Regions from separate parts of the Streptomyces sp. NPDC001156 genome, predicted to be linked through region 1. Evidence: riboswitches for the same ligand, from Rfam matches in the RefSeq annotation. Region 1 holds a riboswitch; the other holds the start of a gene.
What was found. A riboswitch is a leader RNA that binds a small molecule or an ion and turns the genes downstream of it on or off. The one in region 1 is predicted to bind S-adenosylmethionine.
Positions count from the first base shown of each region.

Region 2: another riboswitch for S-adenosylmethionine. It lies ahead of ACWDA7_RS33820 (amino acid ABC transporter permease); the one in region 1 lies ahead of thrC (threonine synthase).

Region 1 covers NZ_JBSFJX010000007.1:116,527-124,024, reverse strand. The annotation lists gene ACWDA7_RS06295 (DUF3263 domain-containing protein) at 4-231, shown strand; gene otsB (trehalose-phosphatase) at 312-1,169, shown strand; gene ACWDA7_RS06285 (alpha,alpha-trehalose-phosphate synthase (UDP-forming)) at 1,223-2,653, opposite strand; gene ACWDA7_RS06280 (glucosyl-3-phosphoglycerate synthase) at 2,739-3,683, opposite strand; SAM riboswitch class I at 3,913-4,069, shown strand; gene thrC (threonine synthase) at 4,088-5,368, shown strand; gene ACWDA7_RS06270 (MoaD/ThiS family protein) at 5,411-5,686, shown strand; gene ACWDA7_RS06265 (cold-shock protein) at 6,136-6,339, shown strand; gene groL (chaperonin GroEL) at 6,756-7,498, shown strand, end outside.
Region 2 covers NZ_JBSFJX010000105.1:19,590-27,087, forward strand. The annotation lists gene ACWDA7_RS33810 (MarR family winged helix-turn-helix transcriptional regulator) at 172-687, opposite strand; gene ACWDA7_RS33815 (glutathione S-transferase C-terminal domain-containing protein) at 1,116-1,997, shown strand; SAM riboswitch class IV at 2,085-2,195, shown strand; gene ACWDA7_RS33820 (amino acid ABC transporter permease) at 2,564-3,604, shown strand; gene ACWDA7_RS33825 (amino acid ABC transporter ATP-binding protein) at 3,601-4,386, shown strand; gene ACWDA7_RS33830 (ABC transporter substrate-binding protein) at 4,460-5,485, shown strand; gene ACWDA7_RS33835 (putative leader peptide) at 5,661-5,747, shown strand; gene ACWDA7_RS33840 (LLM class flavin-dependent oxidoreductase) at 5,859-7,067, shown strand; gene ACWDA7_RS33845 (NtaA/DmoA family FMN-dependent monooxygenase) at 7,090-7,498, shown strand, end outside.

The DNA of each region.
Region 1 (7,498 bases):
TCCATGGACGACCTCACCCCCCGCGAGAAGGCCATCCTCGCTCTGGAGGGACGCGGTTTCTCCGGCCCGGGGGCCAAGGAGCGTGCCATACGCGAGCAGCTCGGTCTCGCCCCGGTCCGGTACTACCAGCTGCTCAACGCCCTCCTCGACGATCCGAGAGCCCTGGCGCACGCCCCGGTCACCGTCAACCGGCTCCGCCGCGTCCGCGAGTCCCGCCGCGCCGAGCGCTGAGCGCGCCGCGCGGCGGGGCGCGCCGCCCGCGCGTCCCCGAGCCATGCGTGAGCCCGCCCTCGCGCGGATAGGGTCGTGTCATGGGCAGCCACACGGACTCCTTGCCGACGCCCGCCACTCCGGCGGGGCGCGACGGTCTCGACGCCATCCTCGCCCGGCCCGAGCGGGCCGTTCTCGCCTTCGACTTCGACGGGACGCTCGCCCCGATCGTCCCCGACCCCGATCAGGCCCGCGCCCACCCCGACGCGGTGCCGGCCCTCGCGGCCCTCGCCCCCAAGGTCGCCTCCGTCGCGGTCGTCACCGGCCGTCCGGCCGGCGTCGCCGTCCGCCACGGCGGCTTCGCGGACGTTCCCGGACTCGAACACCTCGTGGTCCTCGGCCATTACGGCGCCGAACGCTGGGACGCCCGCACCGGCACCGTCGACGCCCCCGCCCCGCATCCCGGTGTCGCCGCCGTCCGCGCCGAACTCCCCGGCGTCCTCGACCGGATCGGAGCCTGGAGGGGGACGTGGATCGAGGAGAAGGGGCGCGCCGTCGCCGTGCACACCCGCCGCGCCGAGGATCCGCAAGCCGCTTTCGAGGCCCTGCGCGAACCTCTCACCGACCTCGCCACCCGGCACGGGCTGATCGTCGAGCCGGGCCGCATGGTCCTGGAGCTGCGCCCGCCGGGCATGGACAAGGGGGTGGCCCTGCTGGAGTACCTGCGCGAGATCGGCGCGGGAGCGGTCATGTACGCCGGCGACGACCTCGGTGACCTGTCCGCCTTCGCGGCCGTCGAAAAGCTCCGCTCGGACGGCGTGCCCGGCCTCCTCGTCTGCAGCGGCAGCGAGGAGGTCACCGAACTGGCCGAACGCGCGGATCTGGTGGTCGACGGCCCCGGAGGAGTGGTGCGGCTGCTGAGGTCGTTGGCACAGCGGCTCGCCGAACCGCCCCGATAGGGGCGAGGGGGTGGGCCGCCGGCACGAGCGGCCCGCGGCCCGGAGCGGACCGCTCAACCCTCCAGCGCGGCCAGCTGTTCCAGGAACCACCGGGCCGGAGGCAGCGCCGTGGCCTGCGCGGCCAACCGCTTCGTGCGCTCCGCGCGCTCACCCGGTCCCATGGACAGTGCATGGTGCAGGGCCGCCGCCATGCCCCCGATGTCGTACGGGTTCACCGGCACCGCGTCCTCGGCCAGTTCCTCGAACGCCCCTGCCTCCCGGGACAGCACCAGTGCGCAGCCCTCGTCGGAGACCACAGGGACCTCCTTGGCGACCAGGTTCATACCGTCCCGGATCGGGTTCACCAGGGCCACGTCCGCCAGCCGGTACGCGGCCAGCGAGCGCGCGAAGTCGTCCTTCACATGCAGCTCGACCGGAGTCCAGTCCGCGGTGCCGTACCGCGAGTTGATCTCCGTCGCCACCCGCTCCACCTCCGCGGTGTAGTCCCGGTAGACGGCCAGGTCCTGGCGGGAGGGGTACGCGAAGGCGATGTGGACGACCCGTTCGCGCCATTCGGGACGGGATTCCAGCAACTCCTCGTACGCCAGCAGCCCGCGCACGATGTTCTTCGACAGCTCGGTGCGGTCCACCCGCACGATCGTCTTCCGGGGCCTGCCGTCGGGGGCCGCGCCGATCTGCTGCCGCAGCGCCGCCATCCGCTCGTTCACGTCCGGCTGGTGCGCCCGCCACCGCAGGAAGTCGGCGTCAGCGCCCAGTCCGTGCACACCGATGCGCGTGCCCGAGGCGATGCCGGGGCCGAGGACCGCGTGGCAGCACTCGGTGAACGCGTCCGCCCAGCGCTGCGTCAGGAACGCCGCCCGGTCGGCGCCCAGGATCCCGCCGAGCACCTGCGCCGCGATGTCGTCGGGCAGCATCCGGAAGTACTCCGGCGGCGCCCACGGAGTGTGCGAGAAGTGACCGATCCGCAGGTCCGGGCGCAGACCGCGGAGCATCAGGGGGGCCAGGGTGAGGTGGTAGTCCTGGATCAGGACCGCCGCGCCCTGGCCCGCCTCCTGGGCGAGCGCCTCGGCGAACGCGCGGTTGTACTCCTCGTAGGCCTTCCACTGGCGCCGGAACGTCGTGTCGAAGACCGGCTCGAGCGGCGTCTGATACAGCATGTGGTGCACGAACCACAGCACCGAGTTCGCGATGCCGTTGTACGCGTCGGCGTGCACCTGCGCGTCGATGTCGAGCATCCGTACGCGCTGCCCGCCGGTGTCGGCCGGATCGAGCGCACCGCCCGTGCGCCGGACGGCCTCACGGTCGGCGTCGTTCAGGGCGGAGCAGATCCAGACGGCGTCCGTGTCCGGGCCGATCGCCGACAGTCCGGAGACCAGTCCGCCACCGCCCCGCTTGGCGGTGAGCTCCCCCCTCTCGTCCAGCGCGTACGAGACCGGGCCGCGGTTGGAGGCGACAAGTACGGAAGCCGTGTGCGGGGAAGCCATGCCACGAAACCTAGCCCGGAGCCTAAACGCTCAAACGTTCCATTCAGCCGTATGTGGAGCCGTATACAACGGGTTCCGGAGCCATTCAGGCCGCCTTTCGTTCCATGTACTCGGCGATCTGTTCCATCGGCGGGCGCTCCTCGGTGTCCACCGAGTACGTCCGTGGCTCGAACCCACCCGCCACCCGTTCGAACTGGGTGAGGGACGGGCGGATCAGATGGCCGCGGGCCAGCCGGAGCTGTGCGGTGCGGTAGATCGCGGCGGCCATGCGGCCGAGCGCCTGTCCGTCCTGGTGGCGGTGCTTGCGCACCCCCACGTCGACCTGGGCGAGGGCGTCCAGGCCCACCAGGTGCAGGGCGTCGACCAGCATGCCGAGCTCCACCCCGTACCCGACCGGGAACGGCAGCCGTTCCAGCAGGGAACGGCGGGCCGCGTACTCGCCGCCGAGCGGCTGTACGAATCCGGCCAGCTGGGGCCAGTGCATGTTGAGCAGCGGGCGCGCCATCATCTCCGTGACACGTCCGCCCTGGCCGGCCGTGGCGCCGAGCGGCCGGTCGTACATCGCCTTCACCAGGTCCACGCCGGGGTCGGTGAGCAGTGGGCCCACGATTCCGGAGACGAACTCCGAGGAGAACTCCCTCAGGTCCGCGTCGATGAAGCAGACGATGTCGCCACGGGTGACGAGCAGGGACCGCCACAGCACCTCGCCCTTGCCGGGCACGGCCGGGATCCGCGGCAGGATCGCGTCGCGGTGGACCACCTTCGCGCCGGCTGCCGCGGCGACCTCGGAGGTGCGGTCGGTTGAGCCCGAGTCGACGACGACGATCTCGTCGACGAGCGGGACCTTCTGCATGAGGTCGTGGCGGATGGCGGCGACGATGTCGCCGACCGTCTCCTCCTCGTTGAGCGCGGGCAGCACCACACTGACCGTTGAACCGGACGAGCGTTTCGCGGCCAGGGTCTGGTGGAGCGGGCGATCGGCGAGGGACCAGGAGCGGGTGCTCAGCCAGCGCTCGACTTCTTCCAGCACAGTCTGCGGCTCCTCACGTTCGTACGGCGGTGGTCGGCAGAAGAGATCGGAAGAGATCGGAAGAGATCCCCGAGTGGGACTCCCATGGGGTGCGGGTGGTGATCCGTCCATCTCGCGGTTCGGACGACTCTCTCAACTGTCCTGGCCTTCGGTTACAGTCTTGAACAACGCCGGTGACCATCGCATGTCGGGGGTCGCCGTCGCTCACCACGGTGAAACAACCGCATACCGCTCATCCAGAGGGGCAGAGGGACACGGCCCGATGAAGCCCCGGCAACCCTCCAGTCGGTTCTCGTAGATCGCTCCTGATCGTCTTCGCGAGGCTCCCGGCTAGGGAAGGTGCCAAATCCGTCTCACGGCGAGATGCGTCGTGAGGAAGATGAGGAGAAAGGGCCTCGCCTGACATGGCTGTGCAGACAGTTGCAAGCACCACCGACTCCGTGAATCTCGGTCCCGCCGCGGCTCTCTCGTGTCGTGAGTGCGGCCACCGGGTGCCCCTCGGCCCGGTCTTCGCCTGCGAGGAGTGTTTCGGCCCGCTGGAGATCGCGTACGACTTCTCGGGCTACGACACCGAGGAACTGCGTAAGCGCATCGAGGCCGGCCCCGCCAACATCTGGCGTTATGCGCCGCTGCTGCCGGTCCCGGCGGACGTCGCCGGCAAGCCGAACCTCAACCCGGGCTGGACCAAGCTCGTCAAGGCGGACAACCTGGCGCGTGAGCTGGGCGTGACCGGCGGGCTGTACGTGAAGGACGACTCGGGCAACCCCACGCACTCCTTCAAGGACCGCGTGGTCGCCCAGGCGCTGGAGGCCGCGCGCGTCTTCGGCTTCACCACCCTCTCTTGCTCCTCCACCGGCAACCTCGCGGGCGCGGTCGGTGCCGCGGCGGCACGGGCCGGCTTTCGCTCCTGCGTCTTCATCCCGCACGACCTGGAGCAGGGCAAGATCGTCATGGCCGCGGTCTACGGCGGTCAGCTCGTCGGCATCGAGGGCAACTACGACGACGTGAACCGCTTCTGCTCCGAGCTGATCGGCGACCCGGCCGGCGAGGGCTGGGGCTTCGTCAACGTCAACCTCCGTCCGTACTACGCGGAGGGGTCCAAGACCCTGGCGTACGAGATCGCCGAGCAGCTCGGCTGGCGGCTGCCCGACCAGATCGTGGTTCCGATCGCTTCCGGCTCGCAGCTGACGAAGATCGACAAGGGGCTACAGGAACTGATCAAGCTGGGGCTCGTGGAGGACACGCCCTACAAGATCTTCGGGGCGCAGGCCGAGGGCTGCTCCCCGGTGTCGGTCGCCTTCAAGGCGGGCCAGGACGTCGTACGGCCGCAGAAGCCGAAGACGATCGCCAAGTCGCTGGCGATCGGCAACCCGGCCGACGGCCCGTACGTCCTCGACATCGCGCGCCGCACGGGCGGTGCGGTGGAGGATGTGACGGACGATCAGATCGTCGATGCCATCAAGCTGCTCGCCCGTACGGAGGGCATCTTCGCCGAGACGGCCGGTGGCGTGACCGTCGGTGTCACGCGCAAGCTCATCGAGAGCGGTGTCCTCGATCCGGCGAAGACGACGGTCGTCCTCAACACCGGCGACGGTCTCAAGACGCTGGACGCGGTGGCCGGCACCGGGCTCACCGCCACGATCCGCCCGAACCTGGACTCCTTCCGTGCGGCCGGGCTCGTCTGAGCACCCGTCCCGCCGGCCGTACCCCACCGGAGGTCACACCCCATGAGCGTCACTGTCCGCATCCCGACCATCCTGCGCCCCTACACCGGCGGCCAGGCCGAGGTTCCCGCCGAGGGCGGGAACCTGGCGGAGGTCATCGCCGACCTGGAGAAGAACCACACCGGCATCGCCGCCCGCGTCCTGGACGATCAGGGCAAGCTGCGCCGCTTCGTCAACGTGTACGTCAACGACGACGACGTCCGCTTCGAGCAGGGTCTCGAAACCGTGACGCCCGACGGCGCCGGCGTCTCCATCATCCCGGCGGTGGCGGGCGGCTGACGGTCACTCGGCCCGCCCGATCATTACCCTCGGTAACTCAGGTCACCGAGAGTTCATCGAATTGCCCTCTCCGTGAGACAAGCGGAGGGGGCAATTCTGCATGGTTGAGCACGGTACAGTTGGGGAACCCGCTCCCGGTTTCCTCGCCGGGTGCTCTGAGTTCCTGCCGTAGGCCGATAAGAAGTAGCCAAAGTAGGCAGGGTTTTTGAGCCATTCGCTCCTTTTGCAGGGCCCGACTTGCCCTGAATTCGGATGAATTCTCCGTACATTCCCGACCGGTCTTGCCCGGAATTCTCGTCCGATTGACCTGTTGCAGACGGCAGTTGGACAGATACATTCAGCCGCGGTCGACGCGTTCCGGCGCACGCCCCCAACCGTTGGGGGGTGAGGTCTGACCCGGGTCCGCGAAGTGTGGATCTGTGCAAGGGCCAGTAATAGGGGAGTTAGGCATGGCTCAGGGCACCGTCAAGTGGTTCAACGCGGAGAAGGGGTACGGCTTCATCGCGGTCGACGGTGGTGCGGATGTTTTCGTCCACTACAGCGCGATTCAGATGGACGGCTACCGCACCCTGGAAGAGGGCCAGCGGGTCGAGTTCGAGATCTCGCAGGGTCAGAAGGGGCCGCAGGCGGACATGGTCCGACTGGCCGGCTGAAGAACGCGCCGACGACTGAACTGTTCGACGTGTCGAGGGGCTCGTATCCCGGTTCGGGGTACGAGCCCCTCGGTTTGCCCCGGGCGGGGGCCGCGCGGGCGCGCCCTGGTCAGCCCGCGTTCACCTGAATACCCCCTCGCGCCCACCCGCCACCCCTCAACGAGCCCGCTCCGCGGGCGCACCTCGCGCCCGCCCGCCACCCCTTAACGAGCCCGCTCCGCGGGCGCACCTTGCACTCGGAGGGGGCGAGTGCTAATCATTGGCGTTAGCACTCTGAAGGTGAGAGTGACAAAAGAAGGACCGGGTCGGTGAGGCCACGGACCGGGTGGGGCAAGGAACCTCCGGCCGGGGCCGTCCGTCGCGGGCGCGGGCGCGGTCCGAAGTAATCACCCCCAGTCCTGGAGGGACCACTTCACATGGCCAAGATCATCGCGTTCGACGAGGAGGCGCGGCGTGGCCTCGAGCGCGGCATGAACCAGCTCGCGGACGCCGTCAAGGTGACCCTCGGCCCGAAGGGCCGCAACGTCGTCCTCGAGAAGAAGTGGGGCGCCCCCACGATCACCAACGACGGTGTCTCCATCGCCAAGGAGATCGAGCTCGAGGACCCGTACGAGAAGATCGGCGCCGAGCTGGTCAAGGAAGTCGCCAAGAAGACGGACGACGTCGCCGGTGACGGTACGACCACCGCTACCGTGCTCGCCCAGGCGCTGGTCCGCGAGGGCCTGCGCAACGTGGCCGCCGGTGCCAACCCGATGGCCCTGAAGCGCGGTATCGAGAAGGCCGTCGAGGCCGTCTCCGCCGCCCTGCTCGAGCAGGCGAAGGACGTCGAGACCAAGGAGCAGATCGCCTCCACGGCCTCCATCTCCGCCGCCGACACCCAGATCGGCGAGCTGATCGCCGAGGCCATGGACAAGGTCGGCAAGGAAGGCGTCATCACCGTCGAGGAGTCGCAGACCTTCGGTCTCGAGCTGGAGCTCACCGAGGGCATGCGCTTCGACAAGGGCTACATCTCGGCGTACTTCGCCACCGACATGGAGCGTATGGAGGCCGTCCTCGACGACCCGTACATCCTGATCGCCAACCAGAAGATCTCGTCGGTCAAGGACCTGCTCCCGCTGCTGGAGAAGGTCATGCAGTCGGGCAAGCCGCTGCTGATCAT
Region 2 (7,498 bases), on a different contig from region 1:
GCCCGGTGCCGGGCCGCCCGGAGTCCGCGTTGCCAGGGCCTCGCGGACTCCGCCGCGCGTGGGGGGGAGCCCGTACCGGCGGCCGTCACGGGTGGGCAACCCGCGGGCAACCCGTACCGCCGGTTGTCAGAGGTGGAGGGCGACGCAGCGTGACGCGCCCTTGTGCGGCCGTCAGACGGCCGTGTCGGACCCGGCGGCGGAGGCCTCGGCCACCTCGGGCAGCAGGCCGCGCAGCGACTCGCACTGCCGGTCGTCGATCATCCCGTGCACGGCCTCGGTGACGGTCTCGGCCAGCGTCGGAGAGACCTCCCGCAGCAGCCGTCGACCCTTGTCCGTGAGGGCGACCTCGATGCCCCGCTTGTCGCCGCACACCGAACGCCGGGTCACCAGGTCCGCGTGCTGCAGACAGGCGATCTGGTAGGTCAGGCGGGTCTTGGGGCGGCCCAGCGACTCGGCGATCCGCGACATGCGCAGAGCGGCGCCGGGCTGGTCGGCGAGCAGGCACAGCACCAGGAACTCGTCGTGCGAGACCCCGAGCGACTCCTTGACCTGGGAACGCAGCCGCTGCTCGATCGCCCCGGCAGCGGCCAGCAACTGCATCCAGGCGCGCAGTTCGGCCGGCAGCAGCGTGTCCTCGGCCGACCCTTCGCATGCGGGCTGGTCGGCGGGGGCGGAGGAGTCGGCCATGGTCCCCGAGTCTACCGGCCGTCCAGATATGGACACGGGCCCGACAGATGGGGAAATGGGACGGACCGACCGGGGACGAACCACCGCGATCCGATTCGCCGGGCTCCCTCGCTCTCACACTGCGGACGGCCCCCTTGACGCAGACCGGAGCCCGCTCGACACTCCAATGGGGATTTCCTAGCGAACAGGTAGGGAAACATGGGACGCCTGGAGCCGGTCATCGGCCGTGTGCACCGCACACGTCGGCAGTCCCTTCTTCTGACCTCCCGCCGTCACATCGATCTGCTGCGGGTCTGCAGCGCGGCCGGCGCCTCGAGCTGAACCGGCCGTGCCGGAACCCCGCGCCCCGTCGTGCGGGCCGGGGAGCGTCACCTGCCCGCCAGGCCGCCACCCTCCGCATCTTCGCGTACCAGTACCCGGGGAGAGACATGTCCGCCCATGCCCTGACCGCACTCCCGCCGTCGTCCGTCCCGGCCTTCCGGGGCCGCATCGGCCGCGACGCACGCAGCGGCCACTACGCGGTACCGCGCCGCTACCGGCTCCACCTGTCGCTGTCCTGTCCGCACTGTCTGCGGACAGCCATCACCCACAGCCTCCTCGGTCTCGACGAGGTCTGCCCCGTGACCTTCCTGCCCGCGGTGCCAGACGGCCCCGGCGGCGAGCACTCCGCGCTGCGCCCGCTGTACGAGGCGAGCGCCCACCGCTACCCTGGGGCGGCCGTCGCGCCCGTGCTCAGCGACGACTGGTCGGGCCGGATCGTCAGCACGCACGCCCCGGACATCATGCGCGACCTGGCCCGGCACTTCGGCGCCGGCCGCGATGCGCTGTACCCGCAGGGCGCCGACGCCGAGCTCGAGGGTGTGCGCCGCCTGTGCGAGCAGGGCCTCGAGGCGGCCGCACAGCGTGCCGGTCGCGCCGATGCCGGTGCGGAGGAGCGGGCCGACGCGCTCACCTCGCTGCTGTGCACCCTGCGGTCGCTGGAGGGCCGGCTGGAGCGCCAGGAATACGTGCTGGGCGACCAACTCACCGCTGGCGACGTGGAGTTGTGGGTGAGCCTGGTGCAACTGGACACCGTGCACCGCTGGCACCTGGACGCAGGTGCGGTGCACCGCATAGCCGGCCACCCGCGTCTGTGGGCCTACGCCCGCCGGCTGGCCGCCCGTCCGGCCTTCGGCCCGCACCTCGACCTCGACGGCATCGCCCGTCGGCACCACGCGCGCTGCCGTGGTCTCGAGGCCGCGGGGGCGGCGGTGCAGATCCTCGACTGGGCCGCGCACGTGCCCGACAGCGCACCGGCACGGGCCAGTTGACGGCGTGTCCGTCCGTAGGCTGATGTATCACCTGATGGACGCACATTGACATCGGTTCCCGGGCCTGACTTACTTACGGCTCAGAACGGTCATGAGCGTCAGCGACAAGCCCTGGCTTGCTGACCGGCAACCCTCGCGCCGCGGTGGGGTGCCCCAGGTGACGACCGGACCGGGATGACGTTTCGGTAAGCGCGAGGCCCAAGGGGCCAGGACAGCGACAGGTGGCGGACATGTACGCAGCTTCCAGGACGGCCGCACGCCGTCCTCAGTGCTGCGTACAGCCGTACGCACAGTTGCTCGTCGCCAACCGGGCCGTCGACCTTCTGCGCGTCAGCAGCGCACTGTGTACCGCACCGGGCCGCGCCCGCTGTCGGGGCTGACTACTTCCACCAGCCCCGCCTCCGTGACGAACACCGCTTGAGCGGTGTGCCGTTGTCCGCCCAGCCCCCGGTTCCGTGCGACCCCGTGCGCTGCCCCGCTCCGCAGAGCGATCCCCGCCCTGCCGGCCTGTCGTGGCCACGCACCGCCGCCGCGGTCCCCGGGTGTCCGAGTTGCCGGAGCCCTCCATGACTGAACCCCCAGGCACAGCCGTGTCCGTCGACGCCCTGCCGATGGCCGAAGCCACCGCCGACGTCACGCCCACCACTCCAGCCCACCCGGTCCGCGACCCCTCGCCGGACGCTTCCGGCCGACCGCTCACCGCCCAGCGGGTACGACCCCTGCGCCGCCCCGGCCGCTGGATCGCCACGGCCGTGGTGCTGGTCCTGGTGGCCCAGTTCGTCCACGGCCTGGTCTCGAACCCCTTCTACCAGTGGGACCGGTTCGCCTATTGGTTCCTGCGCCCCACCATCCTCGACGGACTGCTGATCACTCTCGAAGTCGCCGCGCTCAGCGCCGTGTCCGGCCTGCTCGGCGGCATCGTCCTGGCGCTCGCGCGGCTCTCCCGGAGCCCCGTGCTGCGCGCCGTCAGCTGGACCTACGTATGGGCGTTGCGGTCCGTACCCCTGATCGTCGTGCTGATCTTCCTCTACAACTTCAGCGCGCTGTACCGGACGGTGAGCATCGGCGTGCCCTTCGGCCCCGCCTTCCTCACCTTCGACGAGTCCAGGCTGGCCACCGACATGGCCGTCGCCGTGGTCGGTCTGAGCCTCAACGAGGCCGCGTACGCGGCGGAGGTCGTCCGGGGCGGCATCCTCTCCGTCGACCAGGGCCAGCACGAGGCCGCCGCCGCCCTCGGCCTGCCCAGGGGCCACCAGTTCAGGAAAATCGTCTTCCCGCAGGCCCTCAGGTCCATCACCCCGAACTACGTCAACCAGCTGATCGGACTGATCAAGGGCACCTCGCTGGTGTTCTACGTCTCGCTGCTCGATCTGTTCGGCTCGGCGCAGACCATGGGCAGCACCTACCCCGGCGACATCGTGCCGCTGCTGCTGGTCGTCACCGTCTGGTACCTGATCCTCACGAGCATCGTGTCCGTCGTCCAGTTCTACGTCGAGCGGCACTACGCCCGGGGCGCCACCCGCACCCTGCCGTCGACCCCGTTGCAGAGGCTGCGCACCGGTCTGCGTGAGCTGCGGGAACGTGCACGCAGGGAGGCCGCCGTATGACCGCCCAGACGCTCGAAACGCACTCCTCGGCGGTCGAGGTGCACGATGTGCACAAGTGGTACGGCGCCCACCGGGTGCTGGACGGCATCGATTTGACGGTACGTCCCGGCGAGGTGACCGTGATCCTCGGACCCTCCGGCTCGGGCAAGTCCACCCTGCTGCGGGTGATCAACCACCTGGAGAAGCCCGAACGCGGCTATGTCAGCGTGGGCGGCGAGCCCATCGGCGTCCGCCGGCACGGCGACCGCCTCAAGGAGCTGAGCGAGCGGGTCATCCTGGCCCAGCGCAGTCGCATCGGCTTCGTCTTCCAGAACTTCAACCTCTTTCCGCACCTGACCGTGTTGGACAACGTGGCCCTGGCTCCGAGCGCGACCGGCAGTCTGACCAGGCCCGAAGCCGAGGAACTCGCCCGCGAACTGCTCGCCCGGGTCGGACTCGCCGACCGGGCCGGGGCCTATCCGCGGCAGTTGTCCGGCGGCCAGCAGCAGCGGGTGGCCATCGCCCGCGCGCTCGCCCTGCGCCCCGGTGTGATCCTCTTCGACGAGCCCACCTCCGCCCTCGACCCCGAACTCGTCGGCGAAGTGCTGGCTGTCATCAAGGACCTGGCCGACGGCGGCACCACACTCCTCATCGTCACGCACGAGATCGCCTTCGCACGGGAGATCGCCGACCGGGTGGTCTTCATGGACGGCGGCCGCATCGTCGAGCAGGGGCCGCCCGCCGAGGTCCTCGGCAATCCACGGCACGAGCGGACCCGGGACTTCCTGAGCAAGGTGCTCTGAAGCCCGCGGCCTCGCCAATCCCCAAGTCTCCCCCCACGCCCTCATTTTCACCGCCCACCGGACAAGGACAGCCATGCCTGCGCTCAGTCTCCGACGCCGAATCCTTCGCGGTCTCACCGCGGGAACCGCCGTAGTCACCCTCGCCGCCGGGCTCGCCGCGTGCGGGGGTGACAGCGACGCCGCCACCACCACGGACAGCGTCTCCTCCGGCACGGTCACCGTGGGCCGGCTCTCCAACGGCGCCGCGCAACAGACCACCCTCAAGGTGCCCGAGGTCACGTCCATCAGTGCCGAGCTGCCCGCGGCCGTCCGCAAGAGCGGCAAGCTGGAGATAGGCGTCGGCGCCCTGCCCTCCGGCTTCCCGCCGCTGGCCTACGTGGGCGGTGACCAGAAGAGCCTCACCGGCGCCGAACCCGACCTCGGCCGCCTGGTGGCCGCGGTGCTCGGGCTCACGCCCGAGGTGAAGAACTCGACCTGGGAGAACCTCTTCGTCGGCATCGACAGCGGAAAGGTCGACGTCGCCTTCTCGAATGTCACCGACACCGAGGAACGCAAGAAGAAGTACGAGTTCGCCTCCTACCGCCAGGACAACCTCGGCTGGGAGGTGCCCAAGAAGAGCACCTGGAACTTCGGCGGCCACTACGAGAACCTCGCGGGCAGGACCGTCTCCGTCGGCTCCGGCACCAACCAGGAGAAGCTCCTGCTGGAGTGGAAGGCCAAGCTGGCCAAGGAGGGCAAGCAGCTCACCGTCAAGTACTTCCAGGACCAGAACAGCACCTACCTGGCGCTGGCCGGCGGAAAGATCGACGCGTACTTCGGTCCCAACCCCGGTATCGCCTACCACATCACTCAGGTCGCGAACACGCCGCAGGCGACCCGGAGCGCGGGCACGTTCTCCGGCGCCGGCGAGACGCTCCAGGGTCTGATCGCTGCGGCCGCGAAGAAGGACAGCGGGCTGGCCAAGCCCCTCGCAGACGCCATCAACCACCTGATCGAGAACGGCCAGCACGCCAAGTGGCTTGCCGCCTGGAACCTCTCGAACGAGGCCGTCACCAAGTCCGAGATCAACCCGCCCGGCCTGCCGCTCGACAATTCCTGATCCCCGCGGCACCGCGACCGGCCGCACCTCGCACCCGTGTGGGCATCGGGCACCGCCATCGGGGCCGGATGCCCGGCCGGTGGTCGCACACAGGAACAGAGACGGCGACCAGGGCGTTGTCACGGGGAGATGTGCCCGGCGCGCCCGCCGCGCCCGACATACGGAGGTGACGGACGTGACACATGCACCGCGCACCGTCCGCCTGCACTCCCGGCCCCACATCGATCTGCTGCGCGTGGCCGGCGCGCTCTGTCGCTCCTGACCCCTCCCCGGCCCGGGCCGGGGCTCTCATCCCGCTTCGCTCGCCCGCCGCCGTACCCGGCTTGCGCAAGGGGTCGGCGATCCCGTACGGAATTCAGGAAGGCACCCACTCGTGTCCTCAACTGCTCCTTCCCTTCTGCATCTTGCCGTCGCCTTGGAGGGCACCGGCTGGCACCCGGCCTCCTGGCGGGAACCGGTGGCCCGGCCCGGGGACCTGTTCACCGCCGGCTACTGGGTGGACCTCGTCGCCGAGGCCGAGCGCGGCCTGATCGACTTCGTGACCTTCGAGGACGGCCTCGGCCCGCAGTCCTCGCACTTCCTGGACCCGGACGAACGCACCGACCAGGTCCGCGGACGCCTCGACGCTCTGCTGACCGCGGCACGGGTCGCTCCTCTGACACGGCACATAGGCCTGGTGCCGACCGTGGTCGTCACGCATACGGAGCCGTTCCACACCTCCAGGGCGATCGCCACGCTCGACTACGTCAGTGGCGGACGCGCGGGGCTGCGCGTGCAGATCACCGCGCGCCCGAACGAAGCCGCGCACTTCGGCCGCCGCACCATCCCCCGTATCGAGGCCTACGGCGACCCCGCCGCACAGGACCTGGTGACCGACCTCTTCGACGAGGCCGCCGACTACATCGAGGTCGTGCGCCGGCTCTGGGACAGCTGGGAGGACGACGCGGAGATCCGGGACGTCACGACCGGCCGCTTCATCGACCGCGACAAACTGCACTACATCGGCTTCGAGGGCAGGCACTTCAGCGTCAAGGGCCCCTCCATCACGCCACGCCCCCCGCAGGGCCAGCCCCCTGTCACCTCCCTCGCCCACCAGACCGTGCCGTTCCGGCTCGTCGCCCGCTCCACCGACCTCGGCTACGTCACCCCGCACGACACCGAGCAGGCCCGGGCGATCGTCGCCGAGATCCGGGCCGAGCAGAGCGCGGCCGGGCGGGCCGGGGAACGGCTGCACATCTTCGGCGACCTGGTGGTCTTCCTCGACGACGACCCCGCCGAGGCCGCCGAACGCCGGGAGCGACTGGACGCACTCGCCGGGTACCCGTACACCGGGGACGCCCGGATCTTCACCGGCACACCGGCACAACTGGCCGACTTGCTCCTGGAGTTGCAGTCGACCGGGCTGTCCGGCTTCCGGCTGCGGCCCGCCGTGGCCGGGCACGACCTGCCGCACATCACCCGCGGACTCGTTCCCGAACTGCAGCGCCGCGGCGCCTTCCGCACCGCCTACGAGGCCGACACCCTGCGCGGGCTGCTGGGCCTCGCCCGTCCCGCCAACCGCTATGCCGCTCCCGCAGCCTGAGCCGGAAGGACTCCCGACCACCATGAGCAAGCCGCTCAAGCAGATCCATCTCGCGGCCCACTTCCCCGGCGTCAACAACACCACCGTGTGGAGCGACCCCAAGGCCGGCAGCCATATCGAGTTCAGCTCGTTCGTGCACTTCGCGCAGACCGCCGAACGCGCCAAGTTCGACTTCCTCTTCCTCGCCGAGGGGCTGCGCCTGCGGGAGCAGGGCGGCAGGATCTACGACCTGGACGTGGTGGGCCGGCCCGACACCTTCACCGTGCTCGCCGCGCTCGCCGCCGTCACCGACCGCCTCGGCCTGACGGGCACCATCAACTCGACCTTCAACGAGCCCTACGAGGTGGCCCGCCAGTTCGCGAGCCTCGACCACCTCTCCGGCGGACGCTCCGCCTGGAACGTCGTCACCTCCTGGGACGCCTTCACCGGCG